Regions from separate parts of the Streptomyces sp. NPDC059534 genome, predicted to be linked through region 2. Evidence: riboswitches for the same ligand, from Rfam matches in the RefSeq annotation. Region 2 holds a riboswitch; the other holds the start of a gene.
The links. A riboswitch is a leader RNA that binds a small molecule or an ion and turns the genes downstream of it on or off. The one in region 2 is predicted to bind cyclic di-AMP.
Positions count from the first base shown of each region.

Region 1: another riboswitch for cyclic di-AMP. It lies ahead of ACFVZH_RS23175 (C40 family peptidase); the one in region 2 lies ahead of ACFVZH_RS08685 (transglycosylase SLT domain-containing protein).

Region 1 is NZ_JBHWAQ010000019.1:158,355-166,104, reverse strand. It holds gene ACFVZH_RS23185 (ATP-dependent Clp protease proteolytic subunit) at 1-325, shown strand, start outside; gene ACFVZH_RS23180 (hypothetical protein) at 333-638, shown strand; cyclic di-AMP (ydaO/yuaA leader) riboswitch at 953-1,159, shown strand; gene ACFVZH_RS23175 (C40 family peptidase) at 1,163-1,639, shown strand; gene ACFVZH_RS23170 (ATP-binding protein) at 1,759-2,196, opposite strand; gene ACFVZH_RS23165 (8-amino-7-oxononanoate synthase) at 2,362-3,540, opposite strand; gene bioB (biotin synthase BioB) at 3,684-4,946, shown strand; gene ACFVZH_RS23155 (adenosylmethionine--8-amino-7-oxononanoate transaminase) at 4,939-6,219, shown strand; gene bioD (dethiobiotin synthase) at 6,303-7,019, shown strand; gene ACFVZH_RS23145 (VOC family protein) at 7,063-7,407, shown strand; gene ACFVZH_RS23140 (class I SAM-dependent methyltransferase) at 7,418-7,750, shown strand, end outside.
Region 2 is NZ_JBHWAQ010000005.1:224,323-232,072, reverse strand. It holds partial or broken gene ACFVZH_RS08690 (hypothetical protein) at 1-128, shown strand, start outside; gene ACFVZH_RS08685 (transglycosylase SLT domain-containing protein) at 122-1,015, opposite strand; cyclic di-AMP (ydaO/yuaA leader) riboswitch at 1,020-1,203, opposite strand; gene ACFVZH_RS08680 (hypothetical protein) at 1,544-2,161, shown strand; gene ACFVZH_RS08675 (phosphocholine-specific phospholipase C) at 2,215-4,239, opposite strand; gene ACFVZH_RS08670 (DeoR/GlpR family DNA-binding transcription regulator) at 4,397-5,203, opposite strand; gene ACFVZH_RS08665 (SIS domain-containing protein) at 5,352-6,275, shown strand; gene ACFVZH_RS08660 (ketose-bisphosphate aldolase) at 6,312-7,148, shown strand; gene ACFVZH_RS08655 (hypothetical protein) at 7,181-7,720, opposite strand.

The sequences.
Region 1 (7,750 bases), on a different contig from region 2:
GTCCACCGCCGCCGTCCTCCTCGCCGCCGGCACCCCGGGCAAGCGCATGGTCCTCCCCGGCGCCCGGGTCACCCTCGAACAGCCCACCCTCGACGAGCCGATGCGGGGACAGCCGAGCGACCTGGAGGTGCACGCGCGCGAACTGCTCCGGCAGCGCGCCATGGTGGCCGGGCTGCTCACCGAGCACACCGGACAGAGCCGGGAGCGGATCGACGCCGCCCTCGACCGCCTCACGGTGCTGGACGCCCCGGCGGCGGTCGCGTACGGCCTGGCCGACCACGTCGTCACCAGCCGGCGGGCCTCCGCCGGCGGCGCGGCACGGTGAGGCGGCCGTGGTCCCCGAGCTGCCGCCGCTGCCCGCCCTGACGGGGGCCGAGGGCGAGTTCATCGACGCCTACCTCGAAGTCGTGGACCTCCTGGGGAAGATCAATCCATCCAGGGGATCGCATACCTATGGGGCCTTGCGGGCGGCGCAAGCCCTGGTCGGGCGCGCGGAGGCGTTGCGCGCGGCCCTGACGCTCATGCATATGCGGGGCGAGAGCGAGGTGCACGCGGACACATTGGCGCGCGCCCTGCGGGTGTTGGACGGCGAGCGCCGGGCGGACCGGGTCACCGTCCCCCACACTCGGGCGAGTTGACATTCCGGCGTGTCGTGTCGAGGGCCGGACGGCCGACGCGCGCCGCAGAATCCATAGCTCGTTCGGCGTAGTCGACGAGTCGATATTTGCAGCGGGTGAGTTGCACAACAGGTGTACGCATTTGGCGGAATCGGACGTTCCGCCGCTGGTACGGGGCTCGTCGGCCAAACCTCCAAAGATCACAAAGGCTGCCTGTCCACCTGAATGGATCAGTCGTGAGGAGCCTCACATATCGCCGTTTCAACTCGGTTTTCGCCCATGTCGTGAGTCAAGATCCCTGACGACGACAAGCCCCCGCCACCACGGCGGGGCGGTCCGGGCGGACGCCGAGTCCTGCCGCTGTCCCGGACGTCTGGTCGACAGGATTGGATCGGCAGGAGTGGAGGACCCGATTTTTACGGGGCGTACGCGCTGTTCCGGCAGCGAGGCCGTTCCTTGGGGTGAAGCCGCAGCCGCGGCCGGGCATCTTCGCCAGCCCGAACCCGACAGGTCATCCTTCGCAGGCGGCTGACGAAGGGTTGCGCATGACTGCGCAGATGCACGTCCCGTCCCTGCTGTCCCGGGCCGGAGCCGTCTCGGCTCTCACCCTCGCCGCCGTCGGCGGCACGCTGCTCGCACCAGGAGCGGCGCCGGAGGCCCAGGCAGCGACCACACACGCGAACCAGGCACTGAGCGTCGCCGCGTCCAAGAAGGGATCGCCGTACCGGTACGGAGCCACCGGCCCCACCCGGTTCGACTGCTCCGGTCTGACGCTCTACGCGTACAAGAAGGCGGGCAAGTCGCTGCCCCGCACCGCGCAGCAGCAGTACAACAGGACCCGGCACATCTCCGCGTCCAGCAGACAACAGGGGGACCTGGTCTTCTTCCACTCCGGCGGGAGGGTCTACCACGTGGGCATCTACGCCGGCGGCGGCAAGATCTGGCACTCGCCCAAGACGGGCTCCTGGGTGAAGCTCGACAGGATCTGGTCGTCCAAGGTCTACTACGGCCGCGTCCGATGACGGCCCCCGCCCGCTGACGCGGGCCCCCGGACCGGAGTGAGGTGTGGGGTGGCGCCGCCCCCTCCTCCGCCGGACAGAGCCTGGGGCTCCCCGATCCGGCCTGACCGGCAGGACACCTCCTAGCAGCTCGGAACCGGGGCCGCCGTCCACGGGAGGGTGATCCAGACCGTCTTGCCGCCCTCCGCGGTCGGGGTGACGGAGAAACGGCCGCCGGCCTCCGCCGCGAGCGAGCGGATGATGACCAGGCCGCGGCCGTTGTCCTGCTGGACCGCCGCCGGGAGGCGGCGGGGTCGGCGGGGATGGCTGTCGGTCACGCCGATGTGCAGCACCTCCTCGCGGACCAGACGGACGTCGACGGTGAACGTCGGCGACTGGCCGAAGGTGTGGAGGACGGCGTTGGTGGCCAGCTCCGAGACGATCAGGCGGATCGCGTCGGCGGCGTCCGCGGCGCCGTCGAGGCCCCAGCCGGTGAGGACGTCCGCGACGTACCGCCGGGCCGTGGGCACCGAGGCGGGATCGCTCGGCAGCGTGACGGATGCTTCCTGGTGATCTGCCATGCGACGCAGTCCCTTTCCCGCCGGGAACACCGCCCCGGATTGCACTTCGCGTCAGAGTGCCACCGATCGTGCCGCCCCGGGCGGGGTTCCACCAAGATATGTCCCCATCTGTCGCCCGAAGCGGTGAACTCTGCGGCCCGCGCACGCGCTTGGGCCGCCGTCGCGTCAGCCGACGGGCGCCGTCCGCAGGATCGTCTCCACCGCACGCTCGACCTGTGCGTCGGTCAGGTCGGCCCGGGCCGTCAGCCGCAGCCGCGAGATGCCGTCGGGCACCGAGGGCGGCCGGAAGCAGCCGACCACCAGACCCTGCTCGCGGCAGTCCGCCGCCCAGGCAAGCGCCGCCTCCGGGGAGGGAGCCCGGACCGAGACGACGGCCGCGTCGGGCCGGGCCGCGGTGAGGCCGGCCTCGGTGAGCCGCCGGTGCAGGACGGTCGCGACGGTACGGGCCCGTCCGGCGAGGCCCGGTTCCGCGGCGATCAGCCGCAGGCTCGCGAGCGCGCCGCCCGCGGCGGCGGGGGCGAGCCCGGTGTCGAAGATGAAGGTGCGGGCGGCGTTCACCAGGTGCTCGATCACTCGGGCGGGGCCGAGCACGGCGCCGCCCTGGCTGCCCAGGGACTTGGAGAGGGTGAGGGTGGCGACGACGTCCTCGTCGCCGGCGAGGCCGGCCTCGTGGACGGCTCCCCTGCCTCCGTCGCCGAGCACGCCGAAGCCGTGGGCGTCGTCCACCACCAGGCCGGCACCGTGGGCACGGCAGGCCGTGGCGAGCTCGGACAGCGGGGCCTTGTCCCCGTCGACGGAGAAGACGGAGTCGCTGACGACCAGGGCCCGGTGCCCGGGGTGCGCGTCCAGGGTCTTGCGTACGGCCTCGGGGTCGCCGTGCGGGACGACGGCCGCCTCGGCGCGGGCCAGCCGGCAGCCGTCGACGATCGACGCGTGGTTGGCGGCGTCGGAGACGATCAGGGAGTCCCGGCCGCCCAGCGCGGTGAGCGCGGCGAGGTTGGCGGTGTAGCCGGAGGAGAAGACGAGGGCGGCCTCGAAGCCGCAGAAGTCGGCGAGCTCGCGCTCCAGGCGGGTGTGCAGCCGGGTGGTCCCCGTGACGAGCCGCGAGCCGGTGGAACCGGCGCCCCAGCGCCGTGCGGCCTCGGCCGCCGCCTCGGTGACCTCCGTGCGGCGGGTGAGCCCCAGGTAGTCGTTGCTCGCCAGGTCGAGGAGGTCCGACTCGGCCGCCCGGGGCCGCAGCGTCCGGACGAGACCGGCTTCCGCCCGGCGGCGCGCCTCGGCGTCGGTCCAGTCGAACGCGGTACGGCGCGGGCCCGCGGCCCGTGCGTCGTCGGCCTGTGGCATGCGGCGATCCTTTTGTAGGCAGCGCACAGACACTAGCCGGAGGGAGCCGAGGTCGGGATGTGGTCATCCACACACCCCAATCGGGGGCGTTTGTTCGGTTCCTCCTTGGCCCGGGGGCGGGCGGTAGGCAAGGATCTCAGGTTATGGACCTGCTGAACACGCTGGTGGAGAAGGGGCTGCGGCGCGAGCTGCCGACCCGTGAAGAAGCGCTCGCCGTGCTGGCGACGTCCGACGACGAACTGCTCGATGTGGTGGCTGCGGCCGGCAAGGTGCGCCGCCAGTGGTTCGGGCGTCGGGTGAAGCTCAACTATCTGGTCAACCTGAAGTCCGGGCTGTGTCCCGAGGACTGCTCGTACTGCTCGCAGCGCCTCGGCTCGAAGGCCGAGATCCTCAAGTACACCTGGCTGAAGCCGGACGAGGCGTCCCAGGCCGCCGCGGCGGGCGTCGCGGGCGGGGCCAAGCGGGTCTGCCTGGTGGCGAGCGGCCGCGGTCCGACGGACCGCGACGTCGAGCGGGTCGGCAGGACCATCGAGGCCATCAAGGAGCAGAACGAGGGCGTCGAGGTGTGCGCCTGCCTCGGTCTGCTCTCGGACGGCCAGGCGGAGCGGCTGCGGGAGGCCGGCGCCGACGCGTACAACCACAACCTGAACACGTCCGAGGCGACGTACGAGGGCATCACCAAGACCCACACGTACGCGGACCGGGTGGACACCGTGCAGAAGGCGCACGCCGCCGGTCTGTCGGCGTGCTCCGGCCTGATCGCGGGCATGGGCGAGACCGACGAGGACCTGGTCGACGTCGTCTACGCGCTGCGCGACCTGGACTCGGACTCGGTTCCGGTCAACTTCCTCATCCCCTTCGAGGGGACCCCGCTCGCCAAGGAGTGGAACCTGACCCCGCAGCGCTGTCTGCGGATCCTGGCGATGGTCCGGTTCGTCTGCCCCGACGTCGAGGTGCGGATCGCCGGCGGCCGTGAGGTGCACCTGCGCTCGATGCAGCCGCTGGCGCTGAACATCGCGAACTCGATCTTCCTGGGCGACTACCTGACCAGCGAGGGCCAGGCCGGCCAGGCCGACCTGGACATGATCGCGGATGCCGGCTTCGAGGTGGAGGGCGCGGGGACCACCACGCTGCCCGCACACCGCGCGGACGCGCTCGCGGCGGCGGGCGGCGGCTGCGGCTCGCACGGCTCGGCGGAGGGCACCGGCTGCGGCACGCAGACGTCCGCCGAGGGCGCGGGCTGCGGCTCGCACGCCGGTGGCGGCTGCGGCCCCTGCGGCGGTCACGCGGCGGAGCCGGCCGAGGCCCCCGCGGCCGAGGCGGACACCGCTCCGAACGGCGCCCGGCCCGATCTCGTGGCGGTACGCCGCCGGGGCGCCGGCACCGACCTGGCCCCGAATGCGTAACGACGAACTCCTCGCCCTGGACCGGGCGCACGTCTGGCACCCGTACGGCCCCATGCCGGGCCGCGCGGAACCGCTGGTCGTCGCGTCCGCGTCCGGTGTGCGTCTGCGGCTCGCCGAACCCGCCGAGGGTCAGGACGAGTTGGTCGACGGCATGTCGTCGTGGTGGTCGGCGATCCACGGCTACAACCATCCCGTGCTCAACGAGGCGGTACGCGGCCAGCTCGACCGGATGAGCCACGTCATGTTCGGCGGGCTCACCCACGAGCCCGCCGTCCGGCTCGCCGCCCGGCTCGTCGAGATCACCCCCGAGCCGCTGCGGCACGTCTTCCTCAGCGACTCGGGCTCCGTCTCCGTCGAGGTGGCGGCCAAGATGTGCCTGCAGTACTGGCGCTCCCTCGGCCGTCCCGAGAAGCAGCGGCTGCTGACCTGGCGCGGCGGGTACCACGGGGACACCTGGCAGCCGATGTCGGTCTGCGACCCCCAGGGCGGGATGCACGAGCTGTGGGCGGGGGTGCTCCAGCGGCAGGTCTTCGTGGACGCGCCGCCGACCGCGTACGAGGAGTCGTACGCCGAGCTGCTGCGGACGGAGATCGGGCGCCACGCGCACGAGCTGGCCGCCGTGGTGGTGGAGCCCGTGGTGCAGGGCGCGGGCGGGATGCGTTTCCACGACCCGGCCTACCTGCGGGTGCTGCGCGAGGCGTGCGACGCGCACGACGTGCTGCTCGTCTTCGACGAGATCGCGACCGGGTTCGGGCGCACGGGCAGCCTGTTCGCCGCCGATCAGGCGGGCGTCTCCCCCGATGTGATGTGCGTGGGCAAGGCGCTGACCGGCGGTTACCTGTCGATGGCGGCGACGCTCTGCACGGGCCGCGTCGCCGACGGGATCTCGCAGGGCGAGGTGCCGATCCTGGCCCACGGGCCGACCTTCATGGGCAACCCGCTCGCCTCGGCCGTGGCCCTCGCCTCGCTCGACCTGCTGCTCTCCCAGGACTGGGAGGTCGAGGTCAAGCGGATCGAGACCGGGCTGCGGGAGGGCCTCGCGCCGGCGGCCGACCTGCCGGGCGTGCGCGAGGTACGGGTGCTCGGCGCGATCGGCGTCGTCCAGCTCGACCACGAGGTCGACATGGCGGCGGCGACGCGCGCGGCGGTCCGGGAGGGCGTGTGGCTGCGCCCGTTCCGGGACCTGATCTACACGATGCCGCCGTACGTGACCGGCGGCGACGACCTGGCCCGGATCTGCGCGGCGGTCCTCGCGGCCGCGGCGGCGGGCTGACCGGCCCGCACGGGTTGAACCGCCCGCGCGGGCCGAACGGGTTGAACGGGTTGAACGGGTTGAACGGAAGGAGCGGGGCAGCAGTGGGAATCATCGTCGTCAGCGGTACGGGGACGGAGATCGGCAAGACCGTCGTCACCGCGGCGGTCGCCGCCGTGGCCACCGCCGCGGGGCGGTCGGTCGCCGTCCTGAAACCCGCGCAGACGGGAGTCGGGCCGGACGAGCGGGGCGACGCGGACGAGGTCGTCCGGCTTTCCGGCGCCGTGACCTCGGCCGAACTGGGCCGCTTCCCGGAGCCGCTGGCCCCGGGCACGGCCGCCCTGCGGGCCGGGATGGCCCCGGTCGGGCCCCGCGAGGTCGCCGACGCCGCCCGGAAGCTGGCCGCCGATCACGACCTGGTGCTCGTGGAGGGCGCCGGCGGGCTCCTCGTCCGCTTCGACGAGGAGGGCGGCACGCTCGCCGACGTGGCCGCGCTCCTCGGCGCCCCGGTCCTCGTGGTGGTCCCGGCCGGTCTCGGGACCCTCAACACCGCCGCCCTGACGGGCGAGGCACTGCGGGCGCGCGGCATCGACCAGCTCGGCGTCGTCGTCGGCAGCTGGCCGGCCGCGCCCGACCTCGCGGCGCGCTGCAACCTCGCCGACCTGCCGCTGTCGGCGGACGCGCCCCTGCTCGGAGCGGTTCCGGAGGGCTCGGGATCGCTCGCTCCGGCGGAGTTCCGGGCGGCGGCGGGCGGTTGGCTGGCCCCGGCGCTCGGCGGCGCCTGGGACGCGGCGGCGTTCGCCGACGCGGTCGGGGTCTGAAATCCGCACGGCCCCGGCGACGGTGACTCCGTAGGCTGGGGCCATGCGCGCTCACGTTCAGGAGATCGTCTTCGACTGTGCCGGTCCGGCCGCCCTCGTCCGGTTCTGGGCCGGGCTCCTCGGGGGCGATCCGGTCGACCGGAGTGACGACTGGTCGTACGTCGATCCGCCGGAGTTCGTCCGGCTCGCCTTCCAGCGCGTGCCCGAGGGCAAGGCGGTGAAGAACCGGGTCCATCTCGACCTGGAGGTCCCGGACCCGGACCGGGCGGCCGAGGAGGCGCTTGCGGCCGGCGCGGTCAGGGTCGGCGGGCTCGTGACCGACGAGCAGGGCTCCTTCCAGGTCATGCGGGACCCGGAGGGCAACGAGTTCTGCTTCGTGACCGGGTGAGGGGCGTACGGTGACCCCGCCACGGCCCGGAACCCGGGCACCCCGCGTCCATCACCCCCTGTTCGCCCGGTTCTACGCGCGCGTGAGCGTGTCGGCCGAAGGACGCGGCGGACTCGGCGCCCTGCGCGAGGAGCTGCTCTCCGGCCTCGCCGGCCGGGTCGTCGAGATCGGGGCCGGGAACGGACTGAACTTCGCGCACTACCCTGCCGGGGTCACCGAGGTCGTGGCCGTCGAGCCCGAGCCCCGTCTGCGGCGCCTCGCCGAGGAGGCCGCGCGGCGGGCCCCCGTCCCGGTGACCGTGCTGCCCGGCACCGCGGAGGCGCTCCCGGCGGAGGACGGTTCC
Region 2 (7,750 bases):
TGCTGCGGTGCGAGAACCGGCTGGCCGTCGTGGAGGGCGCCACGCACCTCTTCGAGGAGAAGGGCGCCCTGGAGGAGGTGGCGGCGCTGGCCACCTCCTGGTTCAGCGAGCACTTCCGGGGTCAGTAGGCGCCGTTGACGTTGTCGATGGAGCCGTAGCGGTCGGCCGCGTAGTTGCACGCGGCGGTGATGTTGGCGACCGGGTCGAAGAGGTCCATGGACGTGCCGGGCACGTGGTAGGCCAGGAAGGTCGGCTCGATGACCTGGAGCAGGCCCTTCGAGGGCGTGCCGGCCACCGCGTTGGAGTCCCACAGGTTGATGGCCTGGGGGTTGCCGGAGGACTCGCGCATGACGTTGCGGTGGATGCCGTCGTACGAACCGGGGATGCCCTGCTGAGCCATGATGGCCAGCGACTCGCGGATCCAGCCGTCGAGGTTGTCGGCGTAGTTGGTGGCGGCGGCGGGCTCGGCCTGGACGGGGGCGGCGGGGGCGGCGGCCGGGGCGGCCTGCGCGGCCGAGGCACCCGTGTTGGTGGCGGCGGACGGGGCCGGCGCCCGGCGCTCGGAGCGGCTCGCCCGCTCGGTCGAGGCGGCCTTCTTCGCCTTGGGGGCGGTGACCTTGGCGGAATCCCGACGAAGTGTCAGTTCGAGGCCCGGGTGAATAAGTGACGGATTGTCACCCACGGCGCTCTTGTTCGCGTGGTAAAGGTCCTTCCAGCCGGCCTGAATTCCCTTCTTGTGGGCGATCAGGGAAAGGGAGTCGCCGCTGACGACCGTGTAGGTGCGGGCGGCCGCAGGGGCGGCCGGAGCCTTGGTCACGGTCGGTGCCGCTGCGGTGGCCGCGGGGGCGGAAACGGCGCGGGTGGTGAATTCCGGGGCGCCGGACACGGGCGCGGCGCCGGCCACGGCCGGGGCGATCAGCGGGAGGGCGAGGGCGACTCCACCCGTGCCGACCAGGGCGAGTCCCTGGGAGACGGGGCGGCGTCGGGGGCGGCGGTGCGTACCGTGAGCAGGCATGACGGATTCCTCTCCGGCGCCTGCGGGGTGAGCTGTCGGGTTCGGACGGGAGATGTCCGGCCGCGCGCACGCGGCTGCACCCCGAGCCGTCCCGGATTCCGGGCCGGCGTATTCGTGGGTCCCCCGCTCCTGCCGTCGGGTGAAAGGGAGGTATTTCAAGCGGTGGCAGGATTAGGCGATCCGCTCGAATGGAGGTGACCGTAGGCCAGTAATGCGACGGATAACAAGAGGTCCGGAGTGGCCGTCGCGGCAAAAGGATCACTTAATTCATGGAATTCAAGATCGACCGGCTCTCCCGTGCGGCTAACTTCCTTGTGCCCCACGGGCCGCGCGGATTCCGGTCGTCGCGGTACCGCCCGGAAAGTGAGTCGCATCACCAGGGTCTCAATGTCCGAATATGCACGGTAAATCTGTTAATAGGGGAGTGGGTGGAAAAGCCCCTGTCGCTATGCGGGCACTCAAGGGCAAAAGTCGCAAAACCGACATTCATCCTGAAAGATGAAGCCACCCCGACCGAGGAGCCACCGGATGACCCCCGCCACCTCCCTGCTCAGCCCCGACGCCGTCGACCGCGAGGCCGCCGCGCTCTACGAGAGCGCCACGTGGCAGCGGATCGTCACCGACTGGGCCACCGACGAACCGCTCGCCCCGGCCGGCCCGCCGCCGGGAACGGAGAGCTGGCGGAAACTGCTGACCGTGCCGGTGGAGCGGCTCGTGGCCGACGCGCTCGACGCCCTGCCGCCGCCCCTGCCGGCCGAGCGCCGGCTGCCCGGCCGGATCGGAGCCGCCCTGCCGGACCGGCTGCATGTCTGGCGCCGCATCGGCAGCGCCGACCTGCGCCCGTCGGTCCACCTGGGCTACGCGCGCCTCGTACTGACGGAGTGGGGCTGGCAGAACGCTCCGTACAGGCTGCGCGACGTCCGCGGGGCCCGGTGCGTCTGCGGCGCGCTGCTCGCCGCGCACCGGCTCGGCCACGGCAGCGGGGACACGATGAACGAGGCGGCGGCCTGGATCATGACCGAGCTTCGGTCGCGGGGGTGGCACGACCTGATCGGACCGTGGAACCGGGCTCCGGGCCGTACCGCCGACGACGCCGTGGCCCTGCTCGACGCGACCATCGAACGGGCCGCGCAGGCCGGCCGCTGACGGCCCCCGGTGTGCCGGGCGCGCCGGGGCGGCCCGGCACACCGGGGAGCGGGTCAGCCGCTGACGCTGGGCGCCCCGGTCTCGATGTGCCCGGTGTACCGGCGTGACCAGGTCCCGTCGATGTCGGCGAGGATCGTGAAGTCGTACCAGCCGCCCTGGTACGCCACCGCGTTGAAGAAGTCCTCACGGCTGGAGTTCGCGGGCACCGTGTACGTCCATGGTCCGTCCGTGCGGTAGGCGTTCGAGCGGATCGTGAAGGTGACGGGCCCGCCCGAGGCGTTGGTCATCCTGAACCACAGGGCCGTCTTCCCCGTCCCCGGCTCGGTCGCGAAGCGGGCCGCCACCTCGACGGCCTTGCCCGCCTTGGAGGCGTCGCCGATGAAGCGGCGCAGGAAGCGGTTGGGGCCCATCATCGAGATGTCGTACTTGCCGGAGCCCGAGCCCGTGCCGATGTTGAAGTAGTCGGAGGCCGTGCCGCCGGGGTCGACCGTGTACTGCCAGGCGGCCGTGTCGCGGTACTGGTGCGGGTGGATCGAGAAGTGCGCCGCGCGCTTGGCCTCCGCTCCCTGGTTCGTCATCGAGAACCAGGCAAGGATCTTGCCCGCGGCCCCGAACTCGAACCGGTCCAGGTTGCCGTTCGCCTGGTACGGCACGGCGCGGGCCGGACGGGTGCCGGACTCCTGCGCGGGAAGGGCGTTGTTCTGGGGCGCGGGGTTCGGCAGCGGCCCGCACGTCGCCTGGCCTATCACCTTCGCGGTGGAGGGGAGTCCCGCGGGCACGCCGTACACCGGGTGGGCGAAGTCGAAGACCCCGGTCAGGTCTCCTGTCACCTTCCTGCGCCAGGCGCTGATGTTGGGGCAGGTCGCCGGTGTGCCGAGGGCGGCCGTCCAGGTCTCCATGAAGCGCAGCACGGAGGTGTGGTCGAAGACCTCGGAACTCACCCAGCCGCCCCGGGTCCACGGGGACATGACAAGCATGGGGACGCGGAAGCCCAGGCCGATCGGCACGCCGTCCAGGTACTCGCCCGGCGTTCCCGGCGGAGCGACCGGCGGCGGCACATGGTCGAAGAAGCCGTCGTTCTCGTCGTAGTTGAGGAAGAGCACCGTCGAGTCGAAGACGTCGGCGTCGGCGGCCAGCGCCCGGTAGACGAGATCGACGAAGTGCGCGCCGTCGCCCGGCGGCGCGTAGGGGTGCTCCGAGAACGCCTCGTTCGCGACCACCCACGACACCTGCGGGAGCGTGCCCGCGAGGACGTCGGCGCGGATCGCCGCGGCGATGTCGTCCGGGGTCGAGCCGGTCACCTTGGGGACCGAGCCCATGCCCCGGTCGTACAGCGGGTCGCCGGGGCGCGCGTCGGTGAACTTCTTGAAGTAGGCGAGGCCGTTGTCGCCGTAGTTGTCCTGGGCGTTCTGGTAGACCTTCCAGCTCACTCCGGCGCGCTGGAGTGCCTCGGCGTACGTCTCCCAGGTCAGCCCCGACTCGTCGCCGCCGTCCTTGCTGGAGCCGTCGATCTTGCCGCTCCACAGGAAGGTGCGGTTGGGGCCGGTGGCGCTGAGCGTCGAGCAGAAGTACGCGTCGCAGATCGTGTAGTGGTCGGCGAGCGCGTGGTGGAAGGGGATGTCCCCGCGGTCGAGGTGGCCGAGCGACCGGGTGTTGCCCACGCCCGTCACCCAGTTGTCGAGGCGTCCCTTGTTCCAGGCGGCGTGCTGCGAGGTCCAGCTGTGCGGCAGGTCGCCGTTGCACTGCGCGAGGGTCTCGCCGTCGACGCCCCCCGCGGGCGGGGTGTCGCTCAGCTTCCAGGGGTAGTGGCGGCCGCCCCAGTTGGGCTGGTTGAACATGCCCCAGCCGCCCGGGAGGTTGCCCGCGGCGCGGTCGGCGAAGCCGCGCACGCCGCGCAGGGTGCCGAAGTAGTGGTCGAAGCTGCGGTTCTCCTGCATGAGGATCACCACGTGCCGGACGTCGGTGAGCGTGCCGGTGGCCGCGGTCGCGGCGGCGGACGCCGGCACCGGCGGCAGCGCCGCACCCGCCACGAGCCCCGCGCCGATCCCGACGAATCCCCTGCGGCTGATGGGAAGCATGCCCCGCCTCTCGTGTCACGGTGTGCCCCAGCGGCACGTCGGACACATGATGGGGGAGGGGAGCTTAAAGGTATACGGCTGTGCCGTAATTACTGGGTTAACAGACAGAGGCCAGGAAAAACGGGGCCCGAATTGGTCCGCCCACGGACCAATGGAGTCAGACGGTGATCACCTGCACGCCGGCCTCGGTGAGCTGGGCGACCGTCTCCGGCGCGATGCCGGTGTCCGTCACGAGCACGTCGATCCGGTCCAGACCACAGATCCGGGCGAACGCGCGGCGGCTCATCTTCGAGGAGTCGGTCACCACGACGACCCGGCTCGCCCGCTCCGCGAAGAGCCGGCTGATGCTCGCCTCGTCCTCCTGGTGCGCCATCACGCCGAGGGTGGCGTCGACCCCGTCGACCCCCAGGATCACCACGTCGAGCACGACCTCGTTGAGCACCCCGACGGTCAGCGGGCCGACCAGCTCGTACGTCTGGGGGCGGGCCACCCCGCCGGTGGCGACGATCTTGATCTGGGGCCGCACCGCGAGTTCGCCGGCGATGTTGAGGGCGTTGGTGACGACGGTCAGCGCGGGGCCCCCGGACGCCGTCGCCGGTGACGCCTCGGCTCGGCCGCTCGCGAAGCGCAGGGCCAGGGCCCGTGCCACCTCGGTCGTCGTGGTGCCCCCGTTGAGGCCGACGACGTCGCCGGGTGCGACCAGATCGGCCGCGGCCTCCGCGATCCGCCGCTTCTCCGGCGCGTGCCGTGTCGACTTGTAGCGCAGCGGCAGTTCGTGCGAGACGCCGTGTGCCACGGCCCCGCCGCGCGTCCGTACCAGCAGCTGCTGCTCGGCGAGTTCGTCGAGGTCCCGGCGGATCGTGGCGGCGGAGACGTCCAGTGCGATCGCCGCGTCCTCCACCTCCACCTTTCCCGAGGCCGCCAGCAGCTCAAGGAGCGTGTTCCACCGTTCGTGCTTGGACATGCGTCCTTCCCTCCCGCTCGTGCGCGCGTCCGATTCTATCTGCCGATGGGTGCGGGATCTGGAAAGGCGATGCATGTTTCTGCTTGAATGTCCTTGATTTCGAGCAGTTTCACTCATCATCGTGCACTCTTCTTGCAAGGAGCCTCGCATGACCACCACCCGTACCGCCGTGGAGATCGCCTCTCAGCCGGCGACCTGGCGCCAGGCGGCCCGCACCCTGCCCCAGCACGTCGCCGCCCTGCCCCGACGCGGGGAGCGGGTCGCGGTGATCGGCTGCGGCACCTCCTGGTTCATGGCCCTGGCCTACGCGGAGCTGCGCGAGTCCGGCGGGCACGGCGAGACCGACGCCTTCGCGGCCTCGGAGTTCCCCTTCGGCCGCCACTACGACCGGGTCGTCGCCATCACCCGCTCCGGCACCACGAGCGAGGTCCTCGCCGTCCTCACCCGCCTGCGCGGCACCGTCCCCACGGGCGCGGTCACGGCCGACCCCACGACCCCCGTGATGGACCTCGCCGACGACGTCGCCGTGCTGGACTTCGCCGACGAGGAGTCGGTCGTCCAGACCCGCTTCGCCACCACCGCCCTCGCCCTGTTCCGCGCCCACCTGGAGGCCGAGGAGGCGCTGCCCGACGGCGTCGCCACCGTCGAGGAGGCCGCGCGCGACGCCGAACAGGCCCTCGCGTCCCCCCTCGTCGAAGAGGTGCTCACGGCCGAGCAGTTCACCTTCCTCGGCAGCGGCTGGACCTACGGGCTCGCCCTCGAGGCCGGCCTGAAGATGCGCGAGGCGGCCGGCGCGTGGACGGAGGCGTACCCGGCCATGGAGTACCGCCACGGCCCCATCAGCATCACCAGGCCCGGCCGGGTGACCTGGGGCTTCGGCGTCCTGCCGGCCGGACTCGCGGACGACGTGCGCAAGGTCGGCGGCACCCTCTCCGAGAGCGACCTCGACCCGCTCGCCGACCTGATCCGCGCCCAGCGCCTCGCGGTGGCCGTCGCCGAGGCCCAGGGCCTGAACCCGGACACCCCCCGCAACCTGACCCGCTCCGTGGTCCTGGCCGACGTCCATGCCTGACCGCCGCCAACCGCTCGACCACCCGGGAGAAGGACCATGCCGCTGACGCCCACCGATGAGATCGTCCGCCGCGCCCGCGCGGCGGGCACGGGCGTGGGGGCGTTCAACGTCCTCCAGCTCGAACACGCCCAGGCCATCGTGACCGGCGCCGCCGACGCCGACCGGCCCGTGGTCCTCCAGATCAGCGAGAACACCGTCCGCTACCACGGCGCCCTGGAGCCGGTCGCGCTCGCCTCCCTGGCGATCGCCCGCGCCGCCAAGACCCCGGTCGCCGTCCATCTCGACCACGCCGAGAACCCCGACCTCGTCCGCGAGGCGGTGGGACTCGGCCTGGGTTCCGTCATGTTCGACGCCTCGAAGCTCCCCTACGCGGAGAACGTCGCGGCGACTCGCGAGGTGGTGGAGTACTGCCACCGGCACGGCGTCTGGGTCGAGGCCGAACTCGGCGAGGTGGGCGGCAAGGGCGGCGCCCACACCCCGGGCGTGCGGACGGACCCCGACGAGGCCCGCGCCTTCGTCGCGGCCACCGGCGTCGACGCCCTCGCCGTCGCGGTCGGCAGCGCCCACCAGATGCTGACCCGGGACGCGGTCCTCGACTTCGACCTCATCGCCCGGCTGCGGGCCGCCGTGGACACCCCGCTCGTCCTGCACGGCTCCTCGGGCGTGTCCGACGCGGACCTCGGCTCCGCGATCGCCGCCGGCATGACCAAGGTGAACGTCTCCACCCACCTCAACAAGGCGTTCACCCGGGCCGTCCGCGCCCACCTCGCCGACCACCCGACCGCCGTCGACCCCCGGCACTACCTCACCCCGGCACGGGCAGCCGTGGCCCACGAGGTCGCGCACCTCCTCACGGTCCTGTCCCCGGCCTGACGGGGGCATGGCGGGGGGGGCGAGGGCGTGCTCTAGGACCGGTCGGCGGCGGCGTGCTCCTTCAGGAAGGCGCCGGCATGGGCCGCGGCCTCCTCCTTCGTCGGGTGGGTCAGGCCGCGGCCGGTCTCGCCGTGCGACCCGTCGGCGCCCTCGCCCGTCCACCTCCAGCCGCCGGACGAGGGTTCCCGCGTCAGCTCGGCCGTCCCGCCGCACAGTTCGAGTGCGACGGTCGATCCCGGCGCCGCGGCGGCCGGACGGGTGACGGCGTTCGGCCACTTCTTGCGGGCGCCCTGCCGGGTGATGCCCCAGACGGCCCCCATCTGCTCGTAACTGGCGCCGTACGACCCGGCCGTTCCCGCCGCGACCGCCGTCAGGCGCTTGACCGCCGCGTCCACCACCTTCCAGGTGGCCAGCACGGACAGCGCCACCTCGGCCGGATCCGCGGCCCACATCCGGTCCTCGGGGAGCCCCGAGGCTCGGGAGCGGACGGCCGACGCGAGGGGGGTGAGGGCGTCGTGGAGCGCCGTGTCGAGCGCTACCTGTTCTTCGGGTGTGATCTCAAGGGAAGGCATCTGACAACTATAGTTCACCCGCAGGGGAAA